2 regions of the Exiguobacterium sp. s59 genome follow, and region 2 is predicted to be linked to the other one. Evidence: a T-box and tRNA genes for the amino acid it is inferred to sense, from the RefSeq annotation. Region 2 holds a T-box; the other holds one or more tRNA genes.
What was found. The T-box of region 2 lies ahead of ileS (isoleucine--tRNA ligase). A T-box ahead of a tRNA ligase gene usually reads a tRNA of that ligase, here a tRNA-Ile.

Region 1 (3,424 bases), on a different contig from region 2:
ATCATCGAAATAGTCGTCCTGTTCCCCGTAAGCTTTTTCTCGACGAGCATAAAGAAGTGTATCGATGGCTAGCTTCATTCCGTCGGTTGGGTGAGGGCCATCTATGCCATAATAATCTCCATAGAACACACATGGATAGCCATCTTTACGAAGTAAAACGAGACCGTATGCGATTTGCTTGAACCAATCTTTCACCCATGACTCAAGCGCCTCTTCAGGCTGTGAATCGTGATTGTCCACGAACGTTACCGCGTGAAGCGGGTGTGACTGGACGAGCGTGTCATCAAAAATGGTTCGCATATCGAACGAGGCACCTTCCTCCGAGGCTTGATGCAGTTTATAGTGGAGAGGAACATCGAACAAATCGACGTGGTAATCGATGTTATCGAGAAATTCGCGGCAAGCATCGAGATCTGATTTCCAAAACTCTCCGACGAAATAGAATTGGTCGCCTTTCTCTTCTCTCATCGTTTGACTGAACTCTTTGACGAAATCGTAGTTGATATGTTTGATTGCATCCAATCGGAATCCGTCACACTTCGTTTCCTCAATGAACCATTTACCCCAATTCAACACTTCTTCCCTGACTTCAGGATGATGATAATCGATGTTCGCGAACATCAAATAATCATACACACCGAATTCATCATCGACATTATCATTCCATCTCTTGTTTTCTCCAACAATGAAGAAAATCCCGGAACGGTCTGTCGCCGCATCGTAATCGGTCCCATTAAAATGAGTGAAGTCCCATTTGAACGAAGAATATTTCCCATCCCGGGCTTCATAATCAAACTTTGTCCATCCCTCGATTTCAAAAGGCTCATCTGAAAGGACTTTCGTGCGGTCATCCGGATCCACTTCTAATACTTCAAACTTCTCGGTCGCATCCGCACCTGCTTTATGGTTCATAACGACGTCCATATAAATTTGCATCCCTAGTTCTTGCTGACAGAACGATGTCGCTTCAAGAAGTTCTTTCTTCGTGCCATATTTTGTGGCAATCGATCCTTTTTGATCGAACTCACCTAAATCATATAAGTCATAAATGCCGTACCCCGTGTCCTTATCACTCTGTCCTTTTGTGACAGGAGGTAACCAGAGCGCTGTAATTCCGGCTTTATTTAAATCTTCTGCTCTCTCTTTTAACCGCTTCCAATGTTTTTGATCCGCTTCGACATGCCATTCAAAAAACTGCATCATGGTGTGATTTCGTTCCATTTTGTCCGCCTCATTTCATATTTTTCAAAAAAACAAAATGCTAACGAGTATTTACCCATGAAATTTAGATTGAAAACAAAAAAACAACTTTCACAAAATGAAAGTTGTTTTGGAATGGACCCTGTAGGACTTGAACCTACGACCGGACGGTTATGAGCCGTCTGCTCTAACCAGCTGAGCTAAGGGTCCTTATAAGTAGCGGCGGAGGGAGTCGAACCCACGACCTCACGGGTATGAACCGTACGCTCTAGCCAGCTGAGCTACACCGCCATGTTGTTATACAGTAATAATATACTGAATATGTTATACAGTGTCAAGGAAAATTCCTTGCTAAGTACAGAAAAACACTCCGACTATTTAGCCGGAGTGCTCCATCTTTATACAGTTACTTCGTTCGCGTCTTCAAGTGTGATTTCTGTGATGTTCATGGCATGGTCACCGATCCGCTCAAGGTTTGAGAGCATGTCGACAAAGAACATACCTGCTTGTCCATCACAAGCACCCGTGTTCAAGCGAACAACATGGTTTTTACGGAATTGACGCTCGAGCATATCGAGTTTCGCTTCCATTTCGATGACTTTACGTGCTTCGACCATGTCACCGCTCGCTAACGTCTGAAGTGATTTCTCTAACGTTTCGCGTGTGAGGTCATACATTTCAGTCAATTCTTTTTGAGCATCTGCTGAAAGTGTCACTTTCGTAGCAGTCTTATAGTCAATCAACTCAATGATGTTTTCAACGTGGTCACCGATTCGTTCGATATCGTTGATCGCATGCATGAGCGTCTTGTGTTCTTGTGATTCTTGCTCGGTCAAATCGACAGCTGCCAATTTTACGAGGTAATCTGTAATTTTAGCATTCAACGAGTTCAATGCTTCTTCGATATGCGCAGACTTTTCAGAGTGCTTTTTATCCCCTGTTGTCAAATAGTTACGCGCTTCGTCAAGACCAAGTTTTGCGAAATCTCCCATTCGGATGACTTCGTATTTCGCTTGCTCCACTGCGATCGATGGCGACTGTTGAATGAAGATTGGATCCAAATGCTGTGCTTTCGTATCGACGATTGAATCTTCACCCGGCACCAATTTCGTCACGATCCACGCAATCGACCCGATGAACCAGAACTGGACGAATGTGTTGACGACGTTAAACGTACCGTGTGCGAATGCAATTTGCATCTTGTCTTCAATTGCCAAGAAGTCTGTAATCCAATAAATATAGTTTGTGAACGGAATTAACAAAATCATGAAGATTGTCGTTCCGATTAAGTTAAAGATAACGTGCGCTGCAGCTGCACGACGTGCGGCAACTGATGCACCGATTGATGCCAAAATGGCTGTGATTGTCGTACCAATGTTGTCACCAAACAATACCGGAAGAGCGGCATCCAAGTCGATTGAACCACCCGCATAGAGCTCTTGCAAAATTCCGATTGTTGCAGAAGATGACTGGACGATGACTGTAAATACCGTACCGACGATGACACCGAGGAACGGATTGTCACTCATTGATTGCGTCAAGTCGATGAAATACTCACTTGAGCGGAGCGGACGCATTCCGTCACCCATCAACTCAAGACCATAGAACAATGCCCCGAGGCCAAAAATAACTTGTCCAAGGTGCTGGTAACGCTCTTTCTTAAAGAAGAAGAGTAAGACTGCACCGATTGCAATCATCGGGAGTGAATACTCACCGACATCGAATCCGATGATAAATGCCGTCACCGTTGTACCGATGTTTGCCCCCATGATGACTCCGATTGCTTGACGGAGTGTCATGAAGCCGGCGCTAACAAGTCCGACCGTAATAACGGTTGTACCTGAAGAAGATTGAATCAATACAGTAACGATGATCCCGGCGAGTACACCAAGGAATGGATTCGTTGTATACTTATCTAGGATGTCACGCAGGCGATTCCCTGCAGACTTTTGGAGTCCGTCTCCCATCGATTTGATCCCGAAGAGGAAGATCCCTAGACCTCCAAAAAACATGAATAACATTTCTTGCAAATTGTATTCCACGATTTTTGTACTCCTTTTAATTAAGAATTGGTTGGATTTGCTTGGTTTTTAATGCCCTACTCATTATGCCTTCATCGGCGTCTTCATGTAAACACGTTTTATGTAAAAGTTTTATTAAAACACTGTACTATTTTAACCATTTTTCTATTAGTTGTAATATAACAGATTGGAGTTTTTAGCAT
Region 2 (3,424 bases):
ACTGAATGGAAAACGTAATCCCTGCCTTAGGCAATACGTTGAGTACTTTGCTTGGTATCTATAGCTGGGTCCTCATCGGCTATATCTTATTATCATGGTTCCCGAATGCGCGTGAATCAATGTTCGGACAAATTTTATCGTTCTTATGTGAACCATTTTTAGCACCGTTCCGTCGAATCATCCCGCCAATCGGTGGCATGCTCGATATCTCTCCAATCGTCGCGTTGTTCGTGCTTCGGATGGCACAAGCCGGCATCGCTGCTATTTTCGGGTGATGTATGAGCGTTTATGATCATTATCGGCCAAGTGAACGGGCGTTCGTGGAGCAAGTGCTAGATTGGGTACAACAAGTCGAGGACAGCTACGTATTGAAGTTGACGGACTTTTTAGACCCTCGTGAACAGCAAATCGTCAAACAGCTTGTCGGTAAACAGCTCGTCATTCATGACGATGGCGGATTCGAAGGAGCAGAACGCCGTCGGTTGATTTTGGCGCCAGAGTACTATGAACTGAACGTTGATGATTTTGAAATCGAGATTCGTCGCATCGAATATCCGACAAAATTTGTTGACCTGACGCATCGGCAAGTGACTGGAACCTTACTCAACGCTGGACTGAAGCGTCAAAAGTTTGGGGATGTCGTCCTTGAAGATGAAATCGTCCAGTTTGCGACAACCCGTGAAGCGGTCGGATTTATCGAAATGAACTTGGAACGTGTCGGAAAAGCAAAAGTTCGCATTTCTGCTGTTGCGAAAGATGACATTCTCGTCGTTCCAGAAACAGAATGGGTCGAAGGGTTTGGGATTGTATCCTCGTTGCGATTTGATACCGTCGCGAGCGAGGTGCTTAACATATCACGTCAGAAAGCCCAAGCGCTTGTGAAACATGGTGACTGTAAAGTGAATCATAAAGCCATCGAAGATCCGAGCTTCATGCTTGAACCAGACGATCTTCTATCCGTTCGTGGATACGGTCGTATTAAGATGATGGAGATTCTTGGTTCGACCAAACGTGAAAAGATTAAAATCCAGTATGGGACCATACGTTAAATTTTAGGAGGAAAGTCGAATGGCGTTGACACCGATTGATATTCATAATAAAGAATTCTCTTCCCGTTTTCGTGGGTACGACATCGATGAGGTCAATGAATTTTTAGATCAAATCATTAAAGAGTTTGAACTATTGATTCGTGAGAATCGACGGTATGAAGAACTTGTCAACGATATGCAAGCTCGCATTGACTACTTCTCCTCGATGGAAGATACGTTGAACAAGTCGATTATCGTCGCGCAGGAAGCTGCGGAAGAAGTGAAGAACAATGCACAAAAAGAAGCGAGCCTGATTTTGAAACAAGCGGAACGTGAAGCGTACGCTCGTGAAGAAGAAGCAGCCCGTAAAGAGCAGCTCGCAGAACGTGAAGTCGTGCAAATGCTCAAAAAAGTGGAATTGTATCGGACGCGTTTCCGTGTCCTCGTCGATGCCCAGATGGAGCTCTTGAATAGCACGGAATGGGAAACGATTGTAGGAGAACCGCCTGTTCAGACGGTTCTTGACGATAGATCAGAACTTGCGTATAATGACCACGAAGTCACACAGAATGAAGAACAACATGGATAAATGATCAACACGTTGAGTAGGACGCGTCGATCGAGTCATACCTACGAAGCGACTTAGGGACGGTGAGAGCCTAAGAGAAAGACTCGAATCGGTATCCCCTATGAGTTGTCACGCTGAACAATAGTAAGCGTGACCGCCTGACCTCGTTATCGGTTACCGAGAGCGGTCTCATGAAAGTGAGACTAGTAGGGTGGTACCGCGAGTCAACCAACTCGTCCCTATCAGGGATGGGTTGGTTTTTTTGTTTTCTAATAAATGTTGATGGAGGAGTTTCGATGAACTACAAAGACACGCTATTAATGCCAAACACAGAATTCGCAATGCGTGGGAATTTACCAAAACGCGAACCAGCGATGCAAACAGAATGGGAAGACATGGACCTTTACAACAAGGTACAAGAGAAAAATGCTGGGAAACCACAATACATCTTGCATGACGGCCCTCCATATGCGAACGGCGACATCCATATGGGACATGCGATGAACAAAGTATTAAAAGACATCATCGTTCGTTTCAAAGGGATGAACGGGTACCAGTCTCCAATGATTCCAGGTTGGGACACACACGGTCTTCCAATCGAGAACGCCCTTCAAAAAGCCGGCGTCAACCGCAAGGAGATGACAGTCGCTGAATTCCGTGAAAAGTGTGCGGAGTATGCGATGGAGCAGGTGAACTCGCAACGTGAACAGTTCAAACGTCTTGGTCTTCTTGCAGACTTTGAAAATCCATATATCACACTTCTTCCAGAATACGAGGCGGCACAAATCCGCTTGTTCGGAACGATGGCTGAAAAAGGATACATCTATAAAGGGAAAAAGCCAGTATATTGGTCGCCATCTTCAGAGTCTGCACTCGCGGAAGCGGAGATCGAATATTACGATAAAAAATCACCAGCCATCTATGTGGCATTCCGCGTCGTAGACGGTAAAGACACATTGACGTCTGACGATCACTTTGTCATCTGGACAACGACTCCTTGGACAATCCCAGCGAACCTTGGGATCGCAGTGAGTGATGAGTTGACATACACGCGCATCGAGCATGAAGGAAAAGGTTATATCGTCGCAGAGACGCTCGTTGAAGAAGTGACGACAGCGCTCGGATGGTCTGATTTCACAGTGAGCGGCTCATGGAATGGTCGTGACTTTGAATATATGACGGCTCAACATCCACTATATGACCGCACATCGCTCGTCATGCTTGGCGATCACGTCACAGCGGATGCGACTGGACTCGTCCACACAGCTCCAGGTCACGGGGAAGATGACTACCGTGTCGGACAGGCTTACGGCTTAGACGTCCTTTGCCCGGTCGATGACCGTGGTTACATGACGGCTGAGGCTCCTGGTTTCGAAGGGTTGTTCTATGAAGATGCGAACAAGCAAATCGGGATGAAACTTGAAGAGAACGGTTTCTTGCTCAACTTGAAATTCATCAAACACTCGTACCCACACGACTGGCGTACGAAAAAACCAGTCATCTTCCGTGCGACACCGCAATGGTTCGCTTCAATCAAAGACTTCCGCGAAGACATGCTTCGTGAAATCGAAGAAGTAAACTGGGTTCCTGAATGGGGAATGACACGTCTTTACAACATGGTCCGTGACCGTGGGGACTGGGTCATCAGTCGTCAACGTGCGTGGGGCGTACCAATCCCAATCTTCTATGCAGAGGATGGAACGGAAATCATCACAAACGAGACAATCGATCACGTCGCGAACTTGTTCCGCGAACACGGATCAAACGTTTGGTACGAGCGCGAAGCAAAAGACCTTCTCCCTGAAGGATTCGCGCATCCGAACAGCCC

Region 1: it has a tRNA-Ile gene. The T-box ahead of ileS (isoleucine--tRNA ligase) is inferred to sense a tRNA for this amino acid. The anticodon was not compared.

What each region holds. Positions count from the first base shown of each region.
Region 1 is NZ_JACSKG010000004.1:415,164-418,587, forward strand. Features, by position in the region: gene KNO91_RS10355 (alpha-amylase) at 1-1,221, opposite strand, end outside; tRNA gene KNO91_RS10360 (tRNA-Ile) at 1,337-1,410, opposite strand; tRNA gene KNO91_RS10365 (tRNA-Met) at 1,418-1,491, opposite strand; gene KNO91_RS10370 (Na/Pi cotransporter family protein) at 1,599-3,242, opposite strand; gene KNO91_RS10375 (hypothetical protein) at 3,423-3,424, shown strand, end outside.
Region 2 is NZ_JACSKG010000001.1:400,484-403,907, forward strand. Features, by position in the region: gene KNO91_RS02075 (cell division protein SepF) at 1-1, shown strand, start outside; gene KNO91_RS02080 (YggT family protein) at 6-275, shown strand; gene KNO91_RS02085 (YlmH family RNA-binding protein) at 279-1,049, shown strand; gene KNO91_RS02090 (DivIVA domain-containing protein) at 1,069-1,617, shown strand; T-box leader at 1,621-1,840, shown strand; gene ileS (isoleucine--tRNA ligase) at 1,893-3,424, shown strand, end outside.